3 regions of the Pseudaquabacterium inlustre genome follow, and region 3 is predicted to be linked to each of the others. Evidence: predicted binding sites of a transcription regulator. Region 3 holds the regulator's gene; each other region holds the start of a gene.
What was found. The regulator sigma-54, encoded in region 3, starts transcription at its own class of promoters, with help from an activator protein. The targets are predictions, from matches to a motif close to TGGCANGNAANCTGCTTT.
Positions count from the first base shown of each region.

Region 1: nifE (nitrogenase iron-molybdenum cofactor biosynthesis protein NifE) is a predicted target of sigma-54. The motif match lies at 2,155-2,172, and genes of this name have one in related genera.
Region 2: AACH10_RS05800 (choice-of-anchor E domain-containing protein) is a predicted target of sigma-54. The motif match lies at 3,165-3,182, and genes of this name have one in related genera.

Region 1 is NZ_JBBUTH010000010.1:514,770-519,907, reverse strand. It holds gene AACH10_RS22475 (DUF2779 domain-containing protein) at 1-347, opposite strand, end outside; gene AACH10_RS22470 (methyl-accepting chemotaxis protein) at 405-1,907, opposite strand; gene nifE (nitrogenase iron-molybdenum cofactor biosynthesis protein NifE) at 2,209-3,666, shown strand; gene AACH10_RS22460 (GGDEF domain-containing protein) at 3,617-4,873, opposite strand; gene AACH10_RS22455 (DUF2322 family protein) at 5,016-5,138, shown strand, end outside.
Region 2 is NZ_JBBUTH010000003.1:112,973-118,110, forward strand. It holds gene AACH10_RS05775 (zinc-dependent alcohol dehydrogenase family protein) at 1-438, shown strand, start outside; gene AACH10_RS05780 (hypothetical protein) at 614-799, shown strand; gene AACH10_RS05785 (hypothetical protein) at 783-1,151, opposite strand; gene AACH10_RS05790 (cupin domain-containing protein) at 1,229-1,615, opposite strand; gene AACH10_RS05795 (choice-of-anchor E domain-containing protein) at 1,660-2,349, opposite strand; gene AACH10_RS05800 (choice-of-anchor E domain-containing protein) at 2,389-3,102, opposite strand; gene AACH10_RS05805 (DMT family transporter) at 3,453-4,343, shown strand; gene AACH10_RS05810 (glutamate carboxypeptidase) at 4,437-5,138, shown strand, end outside.
Region 3 is NZ_JBBUTH010000008.1:161,395-166,532, reverse strand. It holds gene AACH10_RS15325 (thiol:disulfide interchange protein DsbA/DsbL) at 1-592, shown strand, start outside; gene lptA (lipopolysaccharide transport periplasmic protein LptA) at 736-1,395, shown strand; gene lptB (LPS export ABC transporter ATP-binding protein) at 1,425-2,201, shown strand; gene AACH10_RS15310 (RNA polymerase factor sigma-54) at 2,218-3,759, shown strand; gene AACH10_RS15305 (THUMP domain-containing class I SAM-dependent RNA methyltransferase) at 3,756-5,138, shown strand, end outside.

The DNA.
Region 1 (5,138 bases), on a different contig from region 3:
CCGGCCTCGTCCGCCAGCACGCCGGCATCCAGCGCTGCTGCGGTGGCGCGCACGGCCTGGGCCCAGCCCGCCTCGTCCAGCGGGTCGGCGGGTGCCGCGATCTCCACCCCCATCGGGTGGTTGGCACGCAGGGCCTGGCCCACGGCGGCGCCCACAGGCCCCTCGGCAGCGCCCAGCGGGTGGGGCTGGCCATCGTCGGCCATCGGGCCATCGGCCGCGGCACCCTGGGCCCGGCGCTGCCACCAGAAGCGGCGCGCGCACTGGCGCCAGCGCAGCAGGTCGTCGGTGTCCAGCCAGTCGGCCTGGGCGAACGGGGGATCGGCGGCGGTGACGGTGGACGCGTGCATGCCGCACGGGCTAGCAAAGCCCGTGCACGCGGCTGGTCCGCTCAGCGCCTCAGCGGCTCAGCGCAGCTTGTCGCTGTCGAAGCCCACGCGCACCGCGCCCCAGTGGCGGCCGTTCAGGAAGATCGGCATCGACAGGTCGTTGATCACCTCGCCGGTGTCGCGCAGGTAGGTCTGGAACAGGAAGCGCTGCTGGTTCCTGGCGAGCTTCACGCCCACCGGGTCGTCGAAGATGCGCTTGTGGCGGCACTTGGCCAGGTCGGTGGCGCGGTCGCCGCTGGGCGGGTTGGAGAAGGCCTTGTTGTGCGCCGGGGCGTAGCCCTGGTTGTCCACGGCCAGCGCATACACGCAGCCTGGCAGCGAAGCCAGCAGCTGGTCGTAGAGGGCCTGCAGTTCAGGCTCCACGGCCTGGTCATACCCGGTGGTGAAGCGCGGCGGATCGCTGTTGGGGATGCGCTGGTACTGCTGGTCGAACACATTGGCGCCACGCGCCAGGTGCCTGGCCAGGATGCCGGCCGTGCGGTCGCGCAGGCCGCTGGCGGCATCCACCAGCGCGTCGAAGGTGGTGCGCCCGGTGCGGAACTCGGCCAGCGCGCCCTGCACCACCTCGCAGTTCTGGCGCAGCTCGTCCATGCGGCCGGTGGCATCGGTCATCATCGCGTTCACCTGCTGCGCCGATCCAGCCACGGCCTCGATGCGGTGGTTCATGTCGCGGTTCACCGCCGCCAGTTCGCCGATCGATCCGACGATGCCGCGCACCGTGTCGGCCATGCCGCGGAAGTCGGTCATGAAGGCCTCGAAGCGCTCGCTGGTGCTGCCCACCTCGCGCACCGTCTCGGCCACACCGCTGCTGATGCGCTGGGTGCCGGCGGCGGTGGTGGCCACCAGCTCCTGCATCTTGGCGCTGCGCTCGCCGATCTCGCGCGTCTCGGCGTTCACGCGTTCGGCCAGGCCGCGCACCTCCTTGGCCACCACGGCGAAGCCGCGGCCCGACTCGCCGGCGCGCGCGGCCTCGATGGCGGCATTGAGTGCCAGCAGGTTGGTCTGCATGGCGATGGTGCGGATCACCTGGCCGATGTTGGCGATGGCCTTGGCGCCCTCGGCCAGCTCGGCCACGGTGTGGTTGAAGTCGGCCACGGTGGCATCGATCTGGGCCATGCGCTCGCGCACCGCGGCCAGCTCGGCCATCGACTGCGCCGCCGCGTCCAGGTTGCGCGCGGCCACCTCGTCGATCACCGCCGCGTCGCGGTCCATGCCGTCGGACAGCTGCGTGACGCGGCGTGCCGCCTCGGTCAGCGCCACCGCATCGGCGCACTGCTGCGTGGCGCGCGCGGCGCTCAGGTCCACCTGCTTCTTCAGCTGGGCCACGTTGATGGCCGTCTCGATGCTGTTGCCGCGCGCCACCAGCACCAGGCCGCGGATGCGTTCCAGAAAGCGCGACGCGGCAAAGCCCAGCGGTGTGATGGGGAGCACTTTGGCGCTGAGGGTGCCGCTGCCGTCGATGATCGACGACAGCGCGGCACGCGTGGTACCAGGGATACGGAACAAACGGGCAAGTTGCATGGGCAGGCGTCCTCCAGCGGCTTATCGGCCCGGGCCCCCATGGCATGAACCGTGGGTAAACGCTGTAGGGTTTGTCGGGAAACCTCCACTTCGCCACCGCGGCCGGCACATCGCGGACGAAATGCGCACACCGCAGCGCCAGGCTGTGACAAGCGCTGCCACGCCAGTGCGCAAGCCATCGCCCCAGGTGGCGCACTGCCGCCGGCCGTGTGGCAGCGCGCGACACCGGCGTGCCAGCCCGACGCACTGGCACCGATCGTGCAACGGGCCACGGGCCAGCCCCATCCGACAGGAGAGCGTGATGTCTGCCTCACTCAACGCCAAGATCGCCGAAGTGTTCGACGAGCCCGGTTGCGACAAGAACCAGGGCAAGAGCGAGAAAGAGCGCAAGAAGGGCTGCACCAAGCAGCTCACGCCCGGCGCCGCGGCCGGCGGCTGCGCCTTCGACGGCGCCAAGATCGCGCTGCAGCCCATCGTGGACGTGGCGCACCTGGTGCACGGCCCCATCGCCTGCGAAGGCAACAGCTGGGACAACCGCCATTCGGCCAGCAGCGGCGCCAGCACCTACCGCACCGGCTTCACCACCGACATCGGCGAGATGGACGTGATCTACGGCGGCGAGAAGCGCCTGTTCAAGGCCGTGCGCGAGATCATGGAGAAGGTCAACCCGCCGGCGATCTTCGTGTACCAGACTTGCGTCACCGCGCTGATCGGCGACGACATCGAGGCCGTGTGCAAGCGCGCCACTGAGAAGTTCGGCCTGTCGGTGATTCCGGTGAACGCGCCGGGCTTTGCCGGCCCCAAGAACCTGGGCAACAAGCTGGGCGCCGAGGCCCTGCTCGACCATGTGGTGGGCACCCTCGAGCCCGACTTCACCACGCCCTACGACATCAACATCATCGGCGAGTACAACCTCAGCGGCGAGCTGTGGCAGATCAAGCCGCTGCTCGACGCGCTGGGCGTGCGCATCCTCAGCTGCATCAGCGGCGACGGGCGCTACAAGGAAGTGGCCAGCGCCCACCGCGCCAAGGCCAACATGATGGTCTGCAGCAAGAGCATGATCAACATCGCCACCAAGATGGAGAAGCGCTGGGGCATCCCGTACTTCGAGGGCAGCTTCTACGGCATTGGCGACATGAGCGAGACGCTACGCGAGATCGCCCGGCTGCTGATCCAGGCCGGTGCCGACCCGGAACTGAAGGCGCGCACCGAGGCGCTGATCGCCGTGGAAGAGGCCCGCGCCTGGGAGCGCATCCGCGTCTACCGCGAGCGCCTGGCCGGCAAGAAGGTGCTGCTGATCACCGGCGGCGTGAAGAGCTGGAGCGTGGTGAGCGCGCTGCAGGAGGCCGGCCTGGAGGTGGTGGGCACCAGCGTGAAGAAGAGCACCAAGGAAGACAAGGACAAGCTCAAGGCCCTGTTCGGCAGCGCGGAAGAGGCCGACGCCCACATGATCGACGACATGACGCCGCGCCAGATGTACGCCATGCTGCGCGACGCCCAGGCCGACATCATGCTCAGCGGCGGCCGCAGCCAGTTCGTGGCGCTGAAGGCCCGCATGCCCTGGATGGACATCAACCAGGAACGCCACCACGCCTTTGCCGGTTACGAGGGCATGGTGACCATGGTGGAAGAGATCGACAAGGCGCTGCACAACCCGATGTGGGCCGAGGTGCGCAAGCCCGCGCCCTGGGACGCGGAGGACAGCCTGCTCAAGGCGCAGAGCGCGGAGCAGCTGGCGGCGGAGGCGGCGCCGGCTTGACATCGGCCGAGGATTCGGCCGACGCATCGGACGGGGCGGCCGCAGCCTCCCAGCCCGGCGCAGCCCGGGCCACGCGCACGGCGTCGCGGCCTTCGGACTTGGCGCGGTACAGCGCCTCGTCGGCCAGCCGCAGCGCGGCCTCCCAGTGCTGCGCATGGCTGAACGGCGGCGACACGCCGGCACTGAGGGTGCAGTGCAGCACACCCCCCTGCGCCAGCCCATGCGCCTGCCGCGCCACCGCGGCGCGCACCCGCTCGGCCAGCGCCAGCGCGGGTTCGGCACCGCCCACACAGCCCACCAGGAATTCCTCGCCACCCAGGCGCGCCACGAAGTCGCTGCCGCGCACCTGCGCCGTGAGCGTGTCGGCCACGCCGCGCAGCACCGCATCGCCGGTGGCGTGGCCGTGCAGATCGTTGACGCGCTTGAAATGGTCGATGTCGAACTGGCACAGCACCAGCGGCGCCGGGGGCCGGGCGGCGAAGTGACGCCGCAGCGCCTCGTCCAGCCCGTGGCGGTTGAGCAGCCCGGTCAGCGGATCGTGGGTGGCCAGTTGCGCCAGACGGCCATTCAGACGCAGGAACACCATCCACAGCAGATTGGGCCCCAGCACCACCGTGACGAAGGTGGAGTAGCCGTAGTACACCGCCGCCGTCGGCCCGCTGAACAAGGGCGCGATGCCGCCGGTCAGCACCAGGAACACGCGCAGCGCAGTGGCCACGCCCAGCAGGCCGATCACGCCGGACAGCACCGCCAGCGAGAGCGACATGCTGCCCGGCACGCGGCGGATGCCGCGCCAGGCCATCGCGGCCAGCAGCAGGTAGTTGATGGCCAGGGCACCGTTGAGCACCACATGGCGGCCGGGCTCCTGCCAGCCCCACCAGGCCACCAGCCACACCGCCACATACAGGGCCGTGGCCGCGGCGATGGCGCGCGGACGCAGCGCCGACAGGCCCACGAACTGGCGCAATCCAACCACGAACAGCAACGTGGCCAGCACCATCAGCGTGTCGGGCAGGACGCTCATCAGGCTGGTGTGCCGGTGGCCCGTGCCCAGCCGCAGCAGGTAGGCCAGGCCGAACACGATGGTGCCGCTGGCATAGCCACGCATGCCCTGCGCCTGGTCCATGCGGCGGCCGATCAGCGCCAGCAGCGTGCCCACCGACATGAGGTTCAGTGCGAGCACGAAGATGACGGTCTGCGGATCCATGGGCTGGGCGGGCGGCCGGCCCATTATTGGCGCGGGCCGGGTGCCTGTCTGGCCTGTCTGGGCCGGTGAAACCCGCGGATGCCGGGCCACGCGCCATGCCGCTACAGTCTCGGCCCTCATCCACTGCACAGCGCCCTGCCCCATGCCCTTCGCCGACATCCTCCCGACCCTGCCCGACGTCAGCCACCTGGCCGCACTGCAATTGATCGACGCCGGCGGCACCGTGGTGGCCACGCTGGAGAACAAGCCCGGCCAGGCCGGCTCG
Region 2 (5,138 bases), on a different contig from region 3:
CACCAGGGCTGCGAGGTGCACGCCTTCACACGCGCCGGCGATGCGCCCGCCCAGGCGCTGGCGCGCCAGCTCGGCGCGGTCTGGGCCGGGCCATCCGATGCGCCGCCGCAGGCGCCGCTGGATGCGGCGCTGCTGTTCGCCCCGGTGGGTGAACTGGTGCCGCAGGCGCTGCGCGCGGTGCGGCCGGGCGGCGTGGTGGTCTGTGCCGGCATCCACATGAGCCGCATCCCGGCCTTCGACTATGCCTTGCTGTGGGGCGAGCGACGCATTGCCTCGGTGGCCAACCTGACCCGTGCCGACGGCGAGGCCTTCATGGCCCTGGCCGCCCAGGTGCCGCTGCAGGTGCACACCACGCCCTATGCGCTGGCCGATGCCAACCGCGCGCTGGACGACCTGCGCGCCGGCCGCCTGGCCGGCGCCGCGGTGTTGATGTGCTGATGCCGGCCAGGCCGCCGGGGGCCGCGTTCGTCGCCCGGCCTTGCGGCTGAGGTGGGTGGGCTGACGGTTCATCGCACGCGCCTCGCGCGGGCCGGCCGGGATGCCGATGATCCAGCCATCGACTCACCGATGGCCTCCACACGGAGCACCCGACATGACCGCTCAAGCCCTTCACATGCCCCTGTCGCAACGCCTGGCCGCCCTGGTGCTGGCCGCCGCGACCACGCTGGTCAGCTTCTCGGCCATGCAGGGCCTGGCCGATGGCTACCACGCGCAGCAGCTGCTGGCGCAGGCCACCGCTGCCAGCCAGCCGGTGGCCGCGGCCACGCCGGCGCGCAAGCCGCTCAACCTGCGTGGGTGACGTAGATGTCGGTGTCGGGCAGCAGCCGGCGCAGCGTCTGGAACGCGGTGTCGGCCAGCTCGGCGCCGCCGCAGCGCGGGCTCACGGTGAGCCGCAATTCCACCTCGCCATCGCCCAGCGCCAGCGAACGCACCACACGGTTCTCGGCACCATCCACCGGCAGGCCCAGCGATTGCCCCAAGGCCAGCAGCAGGCGCTGCACCTGCGGTGCCGGCCCGTGCAGCTCGGGCGCACCGCAGGGCTCGCCCAGCACACTGCGGCACACCGGGCCACTGCTGGCCTGCAGGCAGGCCTGGCAGCCGCGCGCGGGTTGCGCGGCGACGATGGGGATGATGGTGGCGTGACGGCCCATGGCGTGCGACTGTGCCTGAAGCCGCTGACTTTGGGTTGACATCCATCAAGCCCCAGGGGGTGTCGCTGGCGCGGCGCTCAGCCGCGCACGAACAGCGTCACCAGCGGCTCGTCGCCCACCTGCCGGCTCCAGTGGCCGTGCACCTGCGGATCGAAGCTTGCGCCGGCCGGCAGCACATCGGCAGAGTAGAAGTGCTCGCCCGGCCCGAACACGCGCGAGCTGCCATCCTGCAGGCCGATCTCCATGCGCCCGCGCAGCACGAACAGCCATTGCGGGTTCTCGGTGCAGTGGAACTCGCTGCGAAAGCCCACCGGGCTCTCGCGCAGCTGAAAGCCGCCGCTGGGCATCAGCGGCGACAGCCGCGCCTGCGGCTTGCCCTCGCTGAGCACGACGGGTTCCTCGCGGAAGCGGGCGCGCCCGTCGGTGTCGGTGAAGAGGACGACGCGGGTGAAGATGGGGTTCATGGCCGGCATGGTAGCCGGCCGCCCCGCCGCGCCGGGAGGACGTGTCAGCCGACGCGTCGACGCGCGGCCAGCGTGCCCACCATGCCCAGGCCGGCGAACATCAGCGCCCAGGTGCCGGGCTCGGGCACCGGCGCCGACACGTAGGTGTAGGTCACGCGGGCATAGGCGCCGGCCTGCGAGGCGTAGCCGTCGGTGAAATTGGCGGCGCCACTGGTCGTCGAGCCGTCGCGGGCCATCACGGCCAGGTTCAGCGTGCCGTTGCCGGTGAACAGCGCCAGGCTGGCGCTGTCGCTGAAGCTGAGGCTGGCGCTGCGCTGCACCGGGGTGCTCAGGTTCAGCTCGGTGCCCGAGGTGCCGGCGAAATCTTCCGTGCCGTCGAAGGCGCTGAACTGCAGCTGCTTGGCGTACTGCGGCGCCACGCTCAGCGACGGCGAACCCAGCGTGGGCAGCGCCAGCGAGATCGTGGAGGCCAGCGTCACCGTCAGCGTCGAGGCCTGCTTGTCGGTGCTCTCGACCACGATGTTGCCGGCCAGCGAGCCGAACAGTTCCACGGTCACGCCGGTCAGCGTGCCGGTGCCGGCGTACTGCTGCAGCACCAGCTGGTCGTCCCAGTCGGTGTCCTGCAGCGCGATCAGGTTGGAGGTGTGGCTCTCGGTGGCCGGGACCGCCAGCGCGGCCACCGGCAAGGTGAGGGCGGCGATGGCAGCGGCCGAGCGTTGGGCGAAGGTGCTCATGGGGTACTCCAGTCAGGCAATCGGAAGGTCGGGCCGTGCTCAGGCGGCCTGGCGGCGGCGACCGGCCGCGCCGGCAGCGGCCAGGGCCAGGCCCAGCAGCGCGATCGAGCCCGGCTCGGGCACGGTGCCGCCCGGAATCACGGTCGGCGGCAGCATGTTTTCCCGATAGTCGTAGGTGATGCTCAGATTGGCGGTGGCCGTCGTGGTGATGCTCGAGCGGCTGTTGCCGCTGCCGCTGTTGGTGGCCGTGCCGAACGCCGAGACCAGGAACTCCAGGGTGTCGGTGCCGATGAAGCCGCTCAGGTCATCGATGCCCGACAGCCAGGTCAGCGTGAGGCTGTCGCTTTCATCCAGGGTCCGGGTGTAGCCGGCGGTGCCACCGAAGTCGATGGCGTTGTCCTTGCCCGACACCGTGGTCTTCAGCTTGGCGGTCGTCGTGAGCGTCTGGTTGCCGAGCACCGTGCTGGCGAAGGTCAGCTCGCCCTTGACCTGCTGCACCACCTCCCGGCCGTTGCGGCCGGTGTTCTCGTACTTGAATTCGCTGGAGAACATGCCGTCGTAGCTCAGCGTCACACCCGTCAGCGTGCCCAGCGAGGCGTCGAACTGGGGCAGGCTGAGGAGCACCTCAGACCAGTTGGTCGTGCCGGTGTACGAGTCGACATGCGAGACCGACTGGGTCAGCAACGCGGCGGAGGCGGTGGTGGCGGCGGACGCGAGCGCGACCGCTGCCGCGATGGCGGCGAGTTTCTTCACGGATGATCCCAACGAGTCTTGATGTGATGGCGGGTGCTGTGCATCCCGTCCTGGGTGGCTTCATAGCGAACGCCGTGCCAACCCTTTGTGAGGGAGATATTCCCTTATGAATCAATGACTTGCCACCCGTGCCCAGGGGGGCTGAAGGGGGCTGTCAAAGGCGGCGACGTGCGGTCCTTCACGCTTGGCGCCGGTTCGTGAAGGAGCTCACGCCGGCGTGGCCCCCCGCGCCTGGGTGGGCGTCAAGATTTCCGACAGGGCCGCGGCACGGCCCGCGGTCGAGGCCTTGCACGGCCCGCCTGCAGCCGTGCAGCCGGGGCTGGGCCGGTGGCGCTGGCACACTGCGGCGGATGAAGGACCACACCCCCGGCGCCATGCGCCTGGCCCTGCTGGCCACCATGGCGATCTGGGGCGGCAACCTGGCCGTGGTGAAGCTGCTGCTCGAGCGCTTCGACCCGATGGCGCTGTCGGCGCTGCGCATGGCCGTGTCGGCGCTGGCGCTGCTGGCCGTGCTGCACTGGCAGGGACCCGGCTGGCCGCGGCTGTCGCGCCGGCAGTTCGCCGGCATGCTGGTGTGCGGGCTGCTGATGATCTATCTGAACCAGATCTGCTTCACGCTGGGCGTGCAGCGCACGGTGGCGGCCAACGCCGCGCTGGTGATCGCGCTGAACCCGCTGGTGTCCTCGCTGGCGGCTGCGGCGCTGCTGGGTGACCGGTTGACGCCCGCGCGCTTGGCCGGCGTGGTGCTGGGCTTTTCGGGCGTGGCGGTGGTGGTGCTGCACCGGCCCGGCGCGGCGCTGGGCCATGGCAGCCTGGGTGATCTGCTGGTGTTCGGCTCGGTGCTCACCTGGGTGGCCGGCGGTGTGCTGGTGCAGCGGCTGACCCGCGCGATGGATTCCACCGTGGTCAGCGCGGTGGTCAACACGCTGGGCTCCAGCGCCGTGGTGCTGCATGCGCTGCTGGACCCCGGCACGCGCCTACCCGACTGGGGAGCGGTGCGCGTGGTCGACTGGCTGCTGGTGGCGCTGTCGGGCCTGCTGGCCACCGCCGTGGGCGCGCTGGTGTGGAACCGCGCGCTGGTGCGCCTGGGCGTGGCGCGCACCGCGCTGTATGCCTACTGGGTGCCGATCTTCGGCGTGGGCTTCGCGGTGCTGCTGCTGGGCGAGCCGCTGACCGTGTGGCACGGCGTGGGCCTGGCGGCGGTGCTGTCGGGCACCTGGCTGGGCACGCGCAAAAGCTGAACGCCGATTCGCCTTTGCGTCACTCGGGGCAAGGCCCTAAGGCGCCGCGCCGGCGCTGGCGCGACACTGAACCATCGACCCGCTGGAGATCCCATGACCCGTACGCCGACCCGCACCCCATCCCGCTTCACCGGCAGCCGCCCGGCGCACCTGGCGCGCCGGACGCTGGTGGCCCTGGCCGCCTGGTCGGCGCTGGCCCTGCCGGCCGCCCAGGCCGCGCCCGATGCGGCCTTGCTGGCCGCCGCCCGCGGCGCCCAGCCGGCCGTGATGCAGACGCTGCGCGAGATGGTGGCCATCGAGTCGGGCACGATGGACGCGCCCGGCCTGGCGCGCATGACCGACTATGCCGAGAAGCGCCTGAGGGCCCTGGGCGGCCAGGTCGAGCGCAAGCCGGCCACGGCTGGCCACAGCGAGTTGCTGAGCGCGCGCTTCACCGGCACCGGCCAGCGCAAGCTGATGCTGATGGCGCACCTGGACACCATCTACTGGCCCGGTGAGCTCACCAAGTCGCCGATCAAGGAAGAGAACGGCCGCCTCTACGGCCCCGGCATCGCCGACGACAAGGGCGGCGTGGCGATGATCCTGCACGGCCTGGAGATCCTGCGCGCTCAGGGCTGGAAGGACTATGCCCAGATCACCGTGCTGTTCAACGGCGACGAGGAATCGGGCTCGCCGGGCTCGGGCGAGGCCATCGCCGCGCTGGCCGACCAGCACGACGTGGTGCTGTCCTTCGAGCCCACCACCGCGCAAGACCCGGGTGTGCTGCTGGCGGCCGCCGGCGTGGGCGAGATCCTG
Region 3 (5,138 bases):
CAGCGGCCTGGCGCTGCCCAGCCTGGCCCAGGGCGGCCCGGTCGAGGGCCAGGACTACAAGAAGCTCGACAAGCCGCTGGCCGTGGCCGCCGGCAAGATCGAGGTGGTCGAGTTCTTCGGCTACTGGTGCCCGCATTGCAACGCCTTCGAGCCGGCGCTGGACGCCTGGCAGCGCAAGCTGCCGGCCGACCAGGTGGCCTTCCGCCGCGTCTCGATCTCGTTCCGCCCGAACCAGGAGCCGCTGCAGCGCCTGTACTACGCGCTGGAGGCCCTGGGCCAGGTCGAGGCGCTGCACCGCAAGGTGTTCAACGCCGTGCACATCGAGCGCAAGCCGTTCAACAACGACGCCGACGTGCTGGCCTGGGCCCAGGCCAGTGGTGCCGATGGCGCCAAGATCGTCGAGGCGATGAAGAGCTTCGGCGTGGCCACCAAGGTGCGCCTGGCGCGCCAGCTGGCCGAGGGCTATGGCATCGACGGCGTGCCCACGCTGGGCGTGCAGGGCCGCTGGCGCACCGCGCCGTCGATGGCCGGCAGCGAGGTTCGCGCACTGGCCGTCACCGACGCGCTGATCGCGATGGCGCGCAAGGCCTGATACATCCTCTGGAAAACCCTGGGTTTCTGACGCCGCGCTGACGGCGTCACCAAGGCCCACCGGATGCCACAGATTTGGCATCCGGGTATTCCGCAGCGAACGGCACTTGGGCCTAGAATGGTCTGCAAGTTTTGTGCCGTTCGATGCCCATCCTGCCCGCCCTCACCCCGTCCGCCGCCCGGCTGCTGCCCGGTGCCGCCCTGGCCTTGACGCTGGCGGTGGCCGGACCGGCGCTGGCCGAGCGCGCCGACCGCACCAAGCCGATGGCGCTGGAAAGCGATCAGCCCTGCGTGGTGAACCTGGCCAAGCAGATCAGCCAGTGCAGCGGCAACGTGGTGATCAGCCAGGGCACGCTGCTGTTGCGCGCCGACAAGCTGGAGGTGCGTGAGACGCCCGAAGGCTGGCAGGTGGTGCAGGCCAGCGGCACGGCCGACAAGCCGGCCCGCGTGAAGCAAAAGCGCGACGGCATCGACGAGAGCGTCGAGGGCCAGGCCCAGCGCATCGACTACGACAGCAAGACCGGCGTGATCCGCTTCGAAGGCGCGGCCGTGGTGCGGCGCCTGCGCGGCGCCACGCTGGCCGATGAGATCCAGGGCGCGCGCATCGTCTGGGACGGCCAGGCCGAGACCTTCAATGTGCAGGGCGGTGGGGCCACCACCGCCACCAACCCCGGCGGCCGCGTGCGCGCGGTGATCACGCCACGCCCCGGCACCGAGGCCGCCGCCGCGATGGCCGCCGAGGCCGCGTCCGCACCCGCGCAGGCCCCGCTGAAGAGCACGCCGGCCCTCGGGGAGCGGCGGTGACATCCGCCCAGGCGCCAGAGCGCGTGGCGATGGCGGCGCAGCCCCCGATCGGCCAGAGCCAAGGGCTCCAAGGGCTGACGGTCCAGGGGCTGCAAAAGAGCTACGGCTCGCGCCAGGTGGTCAAGGAAGTGCACCTGGCCGTGGGCGCCGGCGAGGTGGTGGGCCTGCTGGGCCCCAACGGCGCCGGCAAGACCACCACCTTCTACATGGTGGTGGGTCTGGTGCGTGCCGATGCCGGCGAGATCCGCATCGACGGCCAGGCCGTGCAAGGCAAGCCCATCCACCAGCGCGCGCGCATGGGCCTGAGCTACCTGCCGCAGGAAGCCTCGATCTTCCGCAAGCTCACGGTCGAGGAGAACGTGCGTGCGGTGCTCGAGCTGCAGGTGGGCGCCGACGGCCGGCCGCTGGCGGCCACCGAGATCCAGCAGCGCCTGGACGGCCTGCTGCACGACCTGAGCATCGAGAAGCTGCGCGACTCGCCGGCGCCGGCACTGTCGGGCGGCGAGCGTCGCCGTGTCGAGATCGCCCGCGCGCTGGCCACGCAGCCGCGCTTCATCCTGCTCGACGAGCCCTTCGCTGGCGTCGATCCGATCGCGGTGATCGAGATCCAGCGCATCATCGGCTTCCTGAAGCAGCGCGGCATCGGCGTGCTGATCACCGACCACAACGTGCGCGAGATGCTGGGCATCTGCGACCGCGCCTACATCATCAGCGAGGGGCGCGTGCTGGCCGAAGGCACGCCGTCCGAGATCGTCGAGAACGCCGACGTTCGCCGGGTGTACCTCGGCGAGCATTTCAAGATGTGATGACAGGCCCGAAGTCATGAAGCCTTCATTGCAGGTCCGCCTGTCGCAGCACCTGGCGCTGACGCCCCAGCTGCAGCAATCGATCCGCCTGCTGCAACTCTCCACGCTGGAGCTGCACCAGGAAATCGAGCAGATGCTCGAGGCCAATCCCTTCCTCGACGTGGAGGACGGCGGCGACGACTCGCTGGCCTATGGCCTGGAACGCGTGGCCGCCACGCCGGAGAGCGGTGCCGGCGCCGAGCGCGAGAAGGAGCGCCTGAGCGAGCGCGAGGACGCCGGCAGCGACGAGCCTGCCGGCGTGGACACCGCCGAGTTCGGCGCCACCGAGCGCGACGACTGGGAGAACGGCACCGAGCGTGACGACTTCGACGGCATCCGCGAGGCGCCCAGCAACAGCCCCTCGGGCAGCGGCGACGACGACTTCGAGCCGGTGGACGCGGCCAGCAGCGGCCCCACGCTGCAGGAGCACCTGCGCCGCCAGCTGCTGGGCATGCGCCTGTCGGACGAAGACGCGGCCACCGTGATGGTGCTGATCGAGAGCCTGGACGAGGACGGCTGGCTGGCCGACCCGCTGGCCGAGATCGCCGAGCGCGTGGCCGCCTCGCTGGACATCCCCGAAGACGACCTGGAGGCGCGCGAAGACCTGTTCGAGCGCCTGCGCTGCGGCCTGAAGTGGCTGCAGAGCCTGGAGCCCACCGGCGTGGGCGCCGCCAACCTGGGTGAGTGCCTGTGCCTGCAACTGCGCGAGAAGCCGGCCAGCCCGGCGCGCAAGCTGGCCATGCGCATTGCCGAGCAGCACCTCGAGCTGCTGGCGCGGCGCGACATGAAGAAGCTGACGCAGGCCACCGGCGCTGATGAAGCGCTGCTGCGCGAGGCCCAGGCGCTGATCCTGACCTGCGAGCCCAAGCCGGGCCGGCCGTTCACGCGCGCCGAGGCCAACATCATCGTGCCCGACGTCATCGTGCAGAAGGCCGGGCGCGGCTGGAAGGCCGTGCTCAACCCCGACGTGATGCCCAAGCTGAAGATCAACGACCTCTATGCGCAGGCCATCCGCGGCCAGCGCAACGGGGCCGCGGGTGGGCTGTCGTCGCGGCTGCAGGAGGCGCGCTGGTTCATGAAGAACATCCTGCAGCGCTTCGACACCATCCTGCGCGTCAGCCAGGCCATCGTCGAGCGGCAGAAGGGCTTCTTCACCCACGGCGAGATCGCGATGAAGCCGCTGGTGCTGCGCGAAATCGCCGACGAACTGGGCCTGCACGAGAGCACGATCTCGCGCGTGACCACGGCCAAGTACATGAACACGCCGTTCGGCACCTTCGAGCTGAAGTACTTCTTCGGCTCCAGCCTGAACACCGAGGCCGGCGGCAACGCCAGCTCCACCGCCGTGCGCGCGCTGATCAAGCAGCTGGTGGCCAACGAAGACCCGGCCAAGCCGCTGTCGGACAGCCAGCTGTCGGACATGCTGTCCGAGCAGGGCATCCAGGTGGCGCGGCGCACGGTGGCCAAGTACCGCGAGGCGCTGAAGATCGCGCCCGCCAACCTGCGCAAAGCCCTTTGACCAAGACCCCCCGTCCGCCGATCGGCGGCTACAAGACCCAGCGCCACACCGAGGCGCGTGGGCCCGGCCCGCGTTCCGGCGGCCCTGGCGGTCCGGCCATGCGCGGTCCCGGTGGCCCCGGCATGCCGGCCCGCGGCCCGGTGCGCCTGCCCGTCAAGGCCATCGCGCCGGTGGGCGACACGCCGGTGTCGCTGTTCCTGCCCTGTGCCGCTGGCGTCGAGCCGCTGCTGGCCGACGAGGTGGCGGCCCTGCTGGGCGTGGACCGCGCCGTGGTGCCGGCCGACCCCAGCCGCCGCCGCGTGGTGGAGCAGCGTGGCGGCGTGCAGGTGCTGGGCGATGCCCGCGTGGCGATGCAGCTGAACCTGCACAGCCGCCTGGCGCAGCGCGTGCTGTGGCCGCTGGCCTTCGGCCCCTACGAGAGCGAGCACGACCTGTACGACCTGGCGCGCCGCGTGCCGTGGGGCGACTGGATCACGCCCGAGCAGACCTTCCGCATCGACACCAGCGCCACGCGCAGTCCGCTGCAGAGCCTGAACTTCGCCACGCTGCGCGTGAAGGACGCGCTGTGCGATGTGCTGCGCGACGCCACCGGCAGCCGCCCCAGCGTCGACACCCGCCACCCCGATCTGCCGCTGGTGCTGCACCTGACGGCCGACACCGCGTCGCTGTATGCCGACACCTCGGGCGAGGCGCTGTTCAAGCGCGGCTGGCGCGACGAGCGCGATGGCGGCCTGAAGGGCGAGGCGCCACTGAAGGAAACCCTGGCCGCCGCGATGCTGGCCGCCGCCGGCTGGCAGGGCCGGCCCGAAGACGGTGCGCTGCTCGACCCCTGCTGCGGCGCCGGCACCATCGCCATCGAGGCCGCGCAGATCGCCTGTGGCATCGCGCCGGGGCTGAAGCGCCGCTTCGCCTTCGAGCGCATGCTGCCGTTCCGCACGCAACTGTCCGCCTGGGGCCAGCTGAAGGCCGAGGCGCAGGCGGCCGTGCACGCGCCGGCCGTGGCCATCCACGCCGGTGACGTGAGCTTCCGCATGACCGACTTCGCCGCGCGCAATGCCCAGCGCGCCGGCGTCGGCCATGCCATCGTCTTCAAGACCGCCGACGCGCTGCAGCGCCCGCCGCCGGCCGAGGCCGGCCTGCTGGTGTTCAACCCGCCGTACGGCGAGCGCATCGAGGCCAAGGGCTCGCGCGGCGAGCGCGGCGCCGAGCGCGCGGTGCGCGAGGGCTTCGCTGAAGGCCCTGCGGGTGCGCCCGAGGGCGAGAAGGACGCCGCCGGCGCCGCCTTCTTCAGCGGCCTGGCCGCGCACTGGAAGCGCGCCTATGCCGGCTGGACGGCCTGGGTGCTCAGCCCCGACATGAAGCTGCCGCAGGCCCTGCGC